2 regions of the Geodermatophilus sp. SYSU D00079 genome follow, and region 2 is predicted to be linked to the other one. Evidence: riboswitches for the same ligand, from Rfam matches in the RefSeq annotation. Region 2 holds a riboswitch; the other holds the start of a gene.

Region 1 (5,026 bases), on a different contig from region 2:
CGGTGCTGGCGCCCGGCGAGCGGATCACCCAGGAGGCCGTCGACTACCTGACCAGCGGCGTGCAGGCGGGGATGCTGGTCCCGGACGCCGCGGACCCGTCGATGGAGACCCTCCGCGTCGTCGCGTGAGTCGTGGCCGTCGTCGTCCGGGTGCCGCCGGAGCTGGCCTTCCTCCTCCGCCCGCGGGACCGCCCGTCCCGCGAGCGGCGGCTGGCCTTCGACCCCGACGCCACGCTCGGGCACGTGCTGCGGGCCGCCGGCGTCCCGCCGACGGAGGTGGGCGGGGTGCGGCTGGACGGCGTCCCCGCCGGCCCGGAGGCCCGCGTGCACCGGGACGGCGTGGTCGACGTCGTCCCCCTGCCCCGGCCCCAGCCCGCACCGCCGGGCGGCTTCCTCCTCGACGTCGGGCTGGGGGCGCTGGCCCGGCGGCTGCGGCTGCTCGGGGTCGACGCGGCCTGGTCCAACGACGCCGACGACCCGGAGCTGGTCGAGCGCGCGAACGCCGAGGAGCGCGCCCTGCTCACCCAGGACCGCGGGCTGCTCATGCGCCAGGCCCTGGTCCGGGGCGCGCTGGTGCGCGGCAGCCGGCCCGACGACCAGCTGGCCGACGTCCTCGACCGGTTCGCCCCCCTGCTGGCCCCGCTGACCCGCTGCACCGCCTGCGGCGCGCCGCTGGCGCCGGTGGCCAAGGCGGCGGTCGCCGACCGCCTGCCGCCGGGCACCCGCCGCAGCTACGACGCGTTCTCCCGCTGCCCGGCGTGCGACCGGGTCTACTGGCACGGCGCGCACGCCCGCCGGATCGGGGCGCTCGTCGCCGCGGCGGAGCGGCGGGACCACGGCACCGCGTAGGACAGCCTCACCTCGGCCCCCGGGGGCCACACGTTGGCCCCGGCGTGTCAGCGGGCGCGGGCACAGCGAGGAGTGCCCATCCACCGTCGCACCGCTGCGAGGCCGCCGTGTACCTGTCGAAGACCGAGGCCGCAGTCCTCCCGACCACCCTGGTCGGCTCGCCCGAACGGAGGCCGGCACCGGGCAGCCGCCGCCGGATCTGGCCCCTGCTGGGGCCGGCGTTCGTGGCCGCGGTGGCCTACGTGGACCCGGGCAACTTCGCGACCAACTTCTCCGGCGGCGCCTCCTTCGGCTACACGCTGCTGTGGGTCATCGTCGCGGCGAACCTCATGGCGATGCTCATCCAGTCGCTGACCGCCAAGCTCGGGCTGGCGACCGGGCGCGACCTGGCCACCCTGTGCCGGGAGAACCTGCCCCGCCCGGTCACCAAGGGGCTGTGGGTGCAGGCCGAGGCGGTGGCCATCGCCACCGACCTGGCCGAGATCGTCGGCGGCGCGGTGGCGCTGAACCTGCTGTTCGGGGTGCCGCTGCCGATCGGCGGGGTCATCACCGCCGTGGTCGCGTTCGTGCTGCTGGCCGCGCAGTCCCGCGGGCACCGGCCCTTCGAGCGGGTCATCGCCGGGCTGCTGCTGGTCATCGGCCTGGGCTTCGGTTACACGCTGGTCAGCTCCGGCGTCGACGCCGGCGGGGTCGCCTCGGGCATGGTGCCGTCGTTCTCCGGGTCGGAGAGCCTGCTGCTGGCCACCGGCATCCTGGGCGCCACGGTCATGCCGCACGTCATCTACGTGCACTCCGCGCTCACCCCGGGCCGCTACGGCGACGTCGTCACCGCCGGGCGCACCGAGAGCGGCCGGCGCCGGCTGCTCAAGGCCCAGCGGATCGACGTCCTGGTGGCCATGGGCCTGGCCGGGCTGGTCAACGCCGCGATGCTGGTCATCGCCGCGCAGCTGTTCACCGCCGACGACGGCATCGAGTCGCTGGAGAGCGTGCACGCCGGGCTCGGCGACCAGCTGGGCACCGGGGCGGCGCTGGCCTTCGCCGTCGCGCTGCTGGCGTCGGGGTTCGCCTCCTCCTCGGTCGGCACCCACGCCGGGCAGGTGGTCATGGCGGGGTTCCTGCGCCGCCACATCCCGGTGCTGGCCCGCCGGCTGATCACCCTGGCCCCGGCGCTGGCGGTGCTCGTGCTGGGCGGGGACCCGACGACCGCGCTGGTCTGGTCGCAGGTCGTGCTCTCCTTCGGCATCCCCTTCGCCCTCGTCCCGCTGCTGTGGCTGACCTCCCGCCGCTCGGTCATGGGCAACTGGGTGAACCGGCCGGTCACCACGATCGCCGGCGCGGTCGTGGCCGCGCTGATCATCGGCCTCAACGGGCACCTGCTCCTGGGCTTCGTCCTCGGCTGAGGCGGCCCCTCCCCCTCTGGCGAGATCCCGCGATCTCGCACGTCCCGGAGCCCCGGGGCGTGCGAGATCGCGGGATCTCGCCGTCGTGGGGGCCGCGCCGGAGCCGGCGGGGGAGCGGCCGGACGGCGGCACCGGCGCAGCGGTCTAGGCTGGGCGGCACAACCGAACACACAGCAGGGGAGCGCCTCGGCGCTGAGAGTGCGGGATCCCGCAGACCCTCGAACCTGATCCGGGTCATGCCGGCGCAGGGAGTCTGGAGGAAGAACATGGCCGAGCAGGCCGTCCGTCCGTCGTCGGCTGCGCCCACCCGGGGCCGCCCCGGCCGCTGGCGCACCGTCGACATCGTCGTCACCGCCGTCCTCGGCGTCGCCTTCGGCGTCGTCTTCTGGGCCTGGGGCCTGCTGTGGGCCGGCACCGGGACGGCGTTCGCCGCCTTCCCGCCCGGGCAGGCCTTCATGTACGGCGTCTGGCTGGTGCCGGCGGTGCTCGCGCCGCTGGTGGTCCGCAAGCCCGGCGCCGGTCTGTTCGCCGAGCTGGTCGCGGCGGTGGTCTCCGCGCTGCTCGGCTCCGCCTGGGGGACGACGACGATCGTCTACGGCATCCTGCAGGGCCTGGCCGGTGAGGCCGGGTTCGCCGCGTTCCGGTACCGCTGGTTCGGCTGGGTGCCCGCGCTGCTGTCGGCGGTGCTGGCCGGGGCGATGGCCGCCGTCCTCGACCTCTTCTACTACTACCCCGACTGGACCGCGGGCTGGAAGACGACCTACGTCGGCCTCGTCGTGGCCGGCACCGCGGTCGTCGCCGGCGTGGGCAGCGTGCTGCTGACCCGGGCGCTGGCGGCCAGCGGCGCGCTGTCGTCGTTCGCCTCCGGCCGCACCCGGCACTGAACGGCACCGGCCCGGCCGCCGTCGCGCTGGCCGGGTGGGGGTTCCGGCACGCCACCCGCCGCGCGTGGGCCGTGCGCGACGTCGACCTGCGGATCGAGCCGGGTGAGCGAGTGCTGCTCACCGGCGCCTCGGGGTCGGGCAAGTCCACGCTGCTGCGCGCCCTGGGCGGGCTGCTGGACCCCGAGAGCGGCGACGCCGTCGGCGTGCTCACCGTCGACGGCGTCCCGCCGGACCGGAGGCGGCAGCGGGTCGGCATGGTCTTCCAGGACCCCGACGCGCAGCTGGTCATGACCCGCGCCGGGGACGACGTCGCCTTCGGGCTGGAGAACGCCGGCGCGCCGCCCGCGGTGATCTGGCCGGCCGTCGACGCGGCGCTGGACGCGGTCGGCTTCGACCTCGGCCGCGACCGGCCGACCGGGGCGCTGTCCGGCGGGCAGAAGCAGCGGCTGGTGCTGGCCGGTGCCCTCGCCCCGCGGCCGGGGCTGCTGCTGCTGGACGAGCCGACCGCCCAGCTGGACCCCGCCGGCGCCGAACTGGTCCGCGGCGCGGTCACCCGGGCCGTCGCCGGCCGCGGCGCCACGCTGGTCGTCGTCGACCACGACATCGAGGGCTGGCTGCCGCTGGTCGACCGGGTCGTGGAGCTGCTCCCGAGCGGTGGCGCCGTCGAGCACGGGGCCGGGTGGACGCCGGCGCCGCTGCGCTTCCCCGACCGCTGCCCGCACCCGCCCGGCGAGCCGCTGCTCACCGCCGCCGCCGCCGGGTACACCCACCGCGGGTCCGCCGTCCCCGCGCTGCCGCCGACCGACGCCGTCCTCCGCGCCGGCCGGACGCTGGCGGTGACCGGCCCCAACGGCACCGGCAAGTCCACGCTGGCGCTGCTGCTGGCCGGGTTGCGCGCGCCCACCACCGGGCAGGTCACCGCCGCGCCGGCGCTCACCGCGGGCCTGCGCCGTCCCGGCCGGCCGCCGTCGCGCTGGCCGGCGGCGGAGCTGGTGGAACGGATCGGGACGGTGTTCCAGCACCCGGAGCACCAGTTCCTCACCGGCCGGGTCCGCGACGAGCTGTCGCTGGGGCCGCTGCGGTCCGGGGCCGGCGCCGCGCAGGCCCACGCCACCGCCGAGGAGTTGCTCGAGCGGCTCGGCCTGGCCCCGCTGGCCGAGGCCAACCCGTTCACCCTCTCCGGCGGCCAGCAGCGGCGGCTGTCGGTCGCCACGGCGCTGGCCACCCGCCCGCGGGTGCTGGTCCTCGACGAGCCGACCTTCGGGCAGGACCGCGACACCTGGGCCGGGCTGGTCGCGCTGCTCGCCGAGCAGCAGGACGGCGAGCGGGCGCTGTGCCTGGTCACCCACGACGCCGCGGTCGTCGCCGCGCTGGCCGACGACGTCCTCCCCCTCGGCGCACCGGTGGCCGTGCCGTGACCGCCCCGCTCGCGCTCGGCCCGGCCCGTCCCGTCCCGCTGTCGGCGGTCAACCCGGTGGCCCAGCTCTCCGCCATCGCCCTGGTGACGGCGGTGCTGCTGGTCAGCGGCGACCTGGTGACCCCGGCGGTCCTGCTCGCCGCGGAGCTCGCGCTGCTGCCCGCCGCCGGGCTCACCCGTCCCCGCGAGGTGCTGCGGCGCACCTGGCCGCTGCTGCTGAGCGCGGCCGGCGTGGCGTGGGTCAACGTCGCCTTTGGGGCGCTGGACGGCGCGGCCGCGTGGCTCAGCGGCGCCACCTGGGGGCTGCGGGTGGTGGCGCTGGCGCTGCCCGGGGTGCTGCTCGTGGCCTCGACCGACCCGGTGCGGCTGGCCGACGCGCTCACCGTGCACTGGCGGGTGTCCACCCGGTTCGCCTACGGCGCGCTGGCCGCGCTGCGGCTGGTGCCGCTGCTGGCCGCGGAGTGGGAGACCATCCGC
Region 2 (5,026 bases):
CATCGGTTCCCTGCGCGAGGACGCGCCCGCTGCGGCGTGTCGGCGAGCAGCGGTCCCGTGGTCACCCGCCCGTGGGGCCCCAGATGCCGGCGAAGTGGTGCACCGGCCCCGCGCCGGAGCCGATGCCCAGCGCGGTGCCGGCGGCCAGCGCGGCCTGCAGGTAGTCCCGGGCCCGTTCCACCAGGGGCAGCCAGTCGTCGGCCCCCTGCGCGGCGGCGAGGGCGGCCAGCGCGGAGGACAGCGTGCAGCCGGTGCCGTGGGTGGCCGTCGTCGTCACCCGCGGCCGCCGGGTGGGCGTGGCGCCGGCCGCGGTGACCAGGACGTCGACGCTCTCCTCCCCGCCGAGGTGGCCGCCCTTGAGCAGCACCGCCCGCGGCCCGAGCGCCAGCAGCGCCTCCCCCTGGGCGACCAGCCCGTCGACGTCGGTCGCGGGCGCGGTGTCCAGGAGCGCCGCCGCCTCGGGCACGTTGGGGGTGACCAGGTCGGCGAGCGGCAGCAGGGTGGTGCGGACGGCGTCCACGGCGGTCTCGTCGATCAGCCGGTGGCCGCTGGTCGACACCATCACCGGGTCGCAGACCACCGGGCCGGCGGGTCGGGCGGCCAGGACGCCGGCCACCGCGGCCACCACCTCGGCCGTCCCGAGCATGCCGAGCTTGGTGGCGGCCACGGGGACGTCGTCGAGCAGCGTGTCCAGCTGCTGGGCGACGAACTCCGCGGGCACCGGGTGCACACCGGTCACACCGCGGGTGTTCTGCGCGGTGAGGGCGGTCAGCACCGCCGTCCCGTAGGCCCCGAGCGCGCTGAAGGTCTTGAGGTCGGCCTGGATGCCGGCGCCGCCGCTGGGGTCGCTGCCGGCCACGGTGAGCGCGACCGGCACGCGCGGCGCGGTCACCGGTGCGCCTCCGCGGGACGGCCGGCGGCGATCCCGGCGCGCAGGGCGCGGGCCGCCGCCCCGGGGTCGGCCGCGGCGCAGATCGCCGACACCACGCAGAGGCCGTCCACGCCGGTGCGCGCCACCCGGGTCGCCCGGCCGGCGTCGATGCCGCCGATCGCCACCGCGGTCAGGCCCCCGGCGCGGGCCGCGGCCGCCAGCGCGGCGGTGCCCTCGAGACCCAGCCCGGGAGCGGCGTCCGGTTTCGTGGGGGTGGCCCACACCGGGCTCAGGCCGACGACGTCGACGGTGCCGGCCGGCAGGGCCAGCACCGCGTCGAGCTCGGCCGCCGAGGAGACGCTCACCCCGAGCAGCCGGTCCGGCCCGAGCAGTGCGCGGGCCTCCTCCGGCGGCAGGTCGTCCTGGCCCACGTGCGCGCCGTCGGCGCCGGCGACCGCGGCGACGTCCACCGCGTCGTTGACCACGACGGCCACGTCCGGGCGGTCGGCCAGCGCCGCCTGCACCGCCCGGGTGAGCGCCAGCAGCTCCCGGCGGGTCGCGGTCTTGTCGCGCACCTGGACGGCGGTGACCCCGCCGGCCACCGCGGCGCGGACCACGTCGGCGACCGGCCGGGGAGCGCACAGCGCGGTGTCGGTCACCAGGTAGAGGGTTGGGTCGAAGGGGGTCACCGGTGTTCCCGGACGTCGGCGCCGGCCAGCGAGTCGCCGTCGAGGGCGTCCAGCGCGTCCAGCCAGGCCGGGGTGAACGTGCCCGGGCCGTCGGCGAGGTCGGCGGCGACCTCGGCGGCCAGCGCCACGTGGGCGTGCGCGGCGACGGTGCCGGCGAGGGCGTCCCCGGTGGCGGCGACGTAGGCGGCCACCAGCGCGCCCAGGGCACAGCCGGCGCCGGTCGTGCGGGTCAGCAGCTCCGACCCGCCCCCCACGCGGACCGTCCGCCGTCCGTCGGTGACCAGGTCGACCGCGCCGCTGACGGCCACCACCCCACCGGTGCGGCGGGCCAGGTCGGCCGCGGCCGGGGCCGCGGCGTCTGCGCCGGCCGTGCTGTCCACCCCGCGGCCGCCGCCGCCCGCGCCGGCCAGCGCCATCACCTCCGAGGCGTTGCCCCGGACCACCGTGGGCCGCAGCCCGACCAGCTCGGTGGCCAGCCCGGTGCGGAAGGCCAGCCCGCCGACGGCCACCGGGTCGAGGACCCACGGCGTGCCGGCGGCGCCCGCCGACCGGGCCGCCAGGCGCATCGCCTCGGCGGTGCGGGCGTTCACCGTGCCCACGTTGACCAGCACGGCGGAGGCGACGGCGGCGAAGTCGGCGGCCTCCTCCGGGGCGTCGACCATGGCCGGTGCCGCGCCGGCGGCCAGCAGGGCGTTCGCGGTGAGCGTCTGCACGACCGTGTTGGTCAGGCAGTGCACCAGGGGGGTGGTGGCGCGCAGGGCCGCCCGGGCCGCGCGCAGGTCGTCGGCATCCACGCCGTGACATCCCTTCGCCAGTACGAACTGGAGCAGGTTCGACGGGTGTGCTCTCAGCCCCCGCAGGGACACCCCGTGTCACTTCTGCCGCCGAACCTAACAGCCGGACGGCCGGCGGGGGTCGGCGCGCTAACCTGCGCCCGTACCGCGGGAGCCCGCCCGAGTGGGCTGAGAGGGCGGCTGGGGCCGCCGACCGTTCGAACCTGTCCGGGTCATGCCGGCGTAGGGATGGAGTCCACATGCGTGCCGTGCGGTTCCACGGGGCCGGGGAGCCCCTCGTGCTGGAGGACGTCGACCGGCCGGTCCCGGGGCCGGCCGAGGTGCTGCTGGACGTCGCCGCCGCCGGCGTGTGCGGGACGGAGCTGCACTTCCTCGACGGGCTGCTCACGCCCGCGCGGACGCCGATCACCCTCGGCCATGAGGTCGCCGGCGTGGTCGTCGAGGTCGGGGACGATGTCAGCGGGATCGCCGTGGGCGACCGGGTGGCGGTGCACTACCAGCACGCCTGCGGCCGGTGCCGGTGGTGTCGTGCCGGCGAGGACCACCTGTGCGACGAGCCGCTCGGGTTCCTCGCCTTCGCCACGGACGGCGGTTTCGCCGAACAGCTGGTCGTCCCGGCCTCGGCCACGGTGCCGGTGCCGGACGGCGTCGACCTCCCCACCGCTGCCACGCTGTGCTGCAGCGGGACGACGGCGCTGCACGCGGTCGACGTCTCCGGCGTCACCCCGGGCCAGGACGCCGTCGTCTACGGCGTGGGTGGGGTGGGCCTGACCCTGGTACAGGTGCTGCGGGAGGCCGGCGTCCGGGTGATCGCCGTCGCCCGCTCCGCGCAGCGGCTGGCGCTGGCCACGGAGCTGGGCGCGGAGGTGACCGTGGACGCGTCGCGACAGGACGTGGCAGCGGCCGTGCGGAGGGCGACCGGCGGGCGCGGCGCCGACGTCGTCTTCGAGCTGGTGGGCACCCGCGAGACCGGCGCGGCCGCGCTGGCCGCGCTCGGCAAGCGGGGGACGCTGGTCTACGTCGGCTACAGCTTCGACCGGGTCGAGATCACGCCCCTGGCGATGGTGGTCCCGGAGCAGCGGATCGTCACCTCGGTGGGCAACCGTCGCGCCGAGCTCGTCGACGCCCTCGACCTCGCCGCGCGTGGCCGCCTGGTGGCCACGGTCACCACGCACCCGCTCGCGGAGGCCGCCCGGGTGCTCGGGGACCTCCGCGCCGGCCGGGTCGTGGGCCGTGCGGTGCTCGTGCCCTGACCTGGGCGGTTCAGGCGGGGACGGTCACCGCGGGGCGCGCGACCGGGACGGCCGGGCGGGGTGCGGGCCGGAACCCCCGGGTGATCAGGACGACGGCGAGGCTCATCTCCCAGGCGGTCACGGGCAGCGCGGCGGCCATGCCCCACACGGAGACCTGGTCGTAGAGGCCGAACAGGATCGCGGTCGACGACGCGAACACGACCGGGCCGCCCACCAGGCCGAGGACGGCGATCCAGCGCGGCACGAGCCGGGACCGGTACACCAGGACGGCGAGCAGCAGGCTGTTGACGCCGATGACGAGGCCCGGGCCCAGCAGGAACGTCCAGTCGTGCAGGGCCACGAGTGACTCCGCGACGGCGGCCAGCGTCCCGTCGTCCGTGCCCCCGCCGTCCGCGGCGTTCCGGCGCAGCGTGACGATCGACAGGACGCTGACGATGCCGACGACGATGACCGCGGCCTCCAGCAGGCGGCCGCAGACGTAGCCCAGCGCGATGCCCTCCCCGTGCTCCCGGACGACGGGGTACAGGGTCACCGCCGTGCCGATGCACGAGGCGGCGAGCACGACCTCCAGGAAGCCGCCCCACAGCACGCGGGTGTCGGCGCCGGCGCCGAGCACGTAGTCCGGGTCGCCCAGCGCCGGCTGGTAGAGCGCCAACGCGATGACCGCCGCCACCGCCGCGACGACGAAGAAGACCCCCGCGATGACCGCTGTCCTCCGGTGCGAGTGCATGACCAGCTCCCTCCCTCTGCAGGTGTACGGCGTACACCCATGGCGCCGACGGTAGGTGTACGACGTACACTCGTCAAGGGTCCGTCGATCGGAGGGGTGGGATGGCCCAGCAGGTGGACGGCGCGCGGCGTGTCCCGCTCAGCCGGGAACGGGTGCTGCGCGCCGCCGTGCGGCTCGCCGACGAGGCGGGCATCGACGCGGTCAGCATGCGGCGGCTCGCCCAGGAGCTGGGGGTCGTGCCGATGGCCCTGTACAAGCACGTCGCGAACAAGGACGAGCTGCTCGACGGCATGGTCGACGCCGTCATCGGCGAGTTCGATGCGCCCGACCCGTCCTTGGACTGGCGGACGGCGGTGCGCGAGCGGGTGCTGTCCGCGCGGCGCGCGGTGCTGCGGCACCCGTGGGCGCGGCAGGCGATCGAGTCCCGGACCCACCGGACGCCCGCCGTCCTCGGCTACATGGACGCCGTCACCGGCACCTTCCGGTCCGGGGGCTTCTCCGCCGACCTGACCCACCACGTGATGCACGCGCTGGGCAACCGCATCTGGGGCTTCAGCCCGGAGCTGTTCGAGGAGGCGCGGGATGCCGGCGCCCCGGCGCCGAGCCCCGAGGAGCAGGCGGCCATGGCGGCGGAGTTCGCGCAGCGGTACCCGCACGTCCTGGAGATCGCCGTGGCCGCCACCGACGGT

Evidence for each region. Region 2 has a riboswitch for thiamine pyrophosphate ahead of ACI79E_RS16675 (alcohol dehydrogenase catalytic domain-containing protein). Riboswitches for the same ligand answer to the same signal wherever they lie in the genome.
Region 1: it holds a riboswitch for thiamine pyrophosphate, as region 2 does, so the genes downstream of both, ACI79E_RS11265 (ECF transporter S component) here and ACI79E_RS16675 (alcohol dehydrogenase catalytic domain-containing protein) in region 2, are expected to answer to the same signal.

Annotation. Positions count from the first base shown of each region.
Region 1 is NZ_JBJGZS010000011.1:44,217-49,242, forward strand. It holds gene ACI79E_RS11250 (aminotransferase class I/II-fold pyridoxal phosphate-dependent enzyme) at 1-128, shown strand, start outside; gene ACI79E_RS11255 (Mut7-C RNAse domain-containing protein) at 132-848, shown strand; gene ACI79E_RS11260 (Nramp family divalent metal transporter) at 956-2,248, shown strand; TPP riboswitch at 2,414-2,517, shown strand; gene ACI79E_RS11265 (ECF transporter S component) at 2,485-3,132, shown strand; gene ACI79E_RS11270 (ABC transporter ATP-binding protein) at 3,204-4,550, shown strand; gene ACI79E_RS11275 (energy-coupling factor transporter transmembrane component T) at 4,547-5,026, shown strand, end outside.
Region 2 is NZ_JBJGZS010000022.1:28,781-33,806, reverse strand. It holds gene thiD (bifunctional hydroxymethylpyrimidine kinase/phosphomethylpyrimidine kinase) at 62-892, opposite strand; gene thiE (thiamine phosphate synthase) at 889-1,560, opposite strand; gene thiM (hydroxyethylthiazole kinase) at 1,557-2,354, opposite strand; TPP riboswitch at 2,347-2,440, opposite strand; TPP riboswitch at 2,492-2,601, shown strand; gene ACI79E_RS16675 (alcohol dehydrogenase catalytic domain-containing protein) at 2,594-3,607, shown strand; gene ACI79E_RS16670 (DUF4386 domain-containing protein) at 3,618-4,337, opposite strand; gene ACI79E_RS16665 (TetR/AcrR family transcriptional regulator) at 4,439-5,026, shown strand, end outside.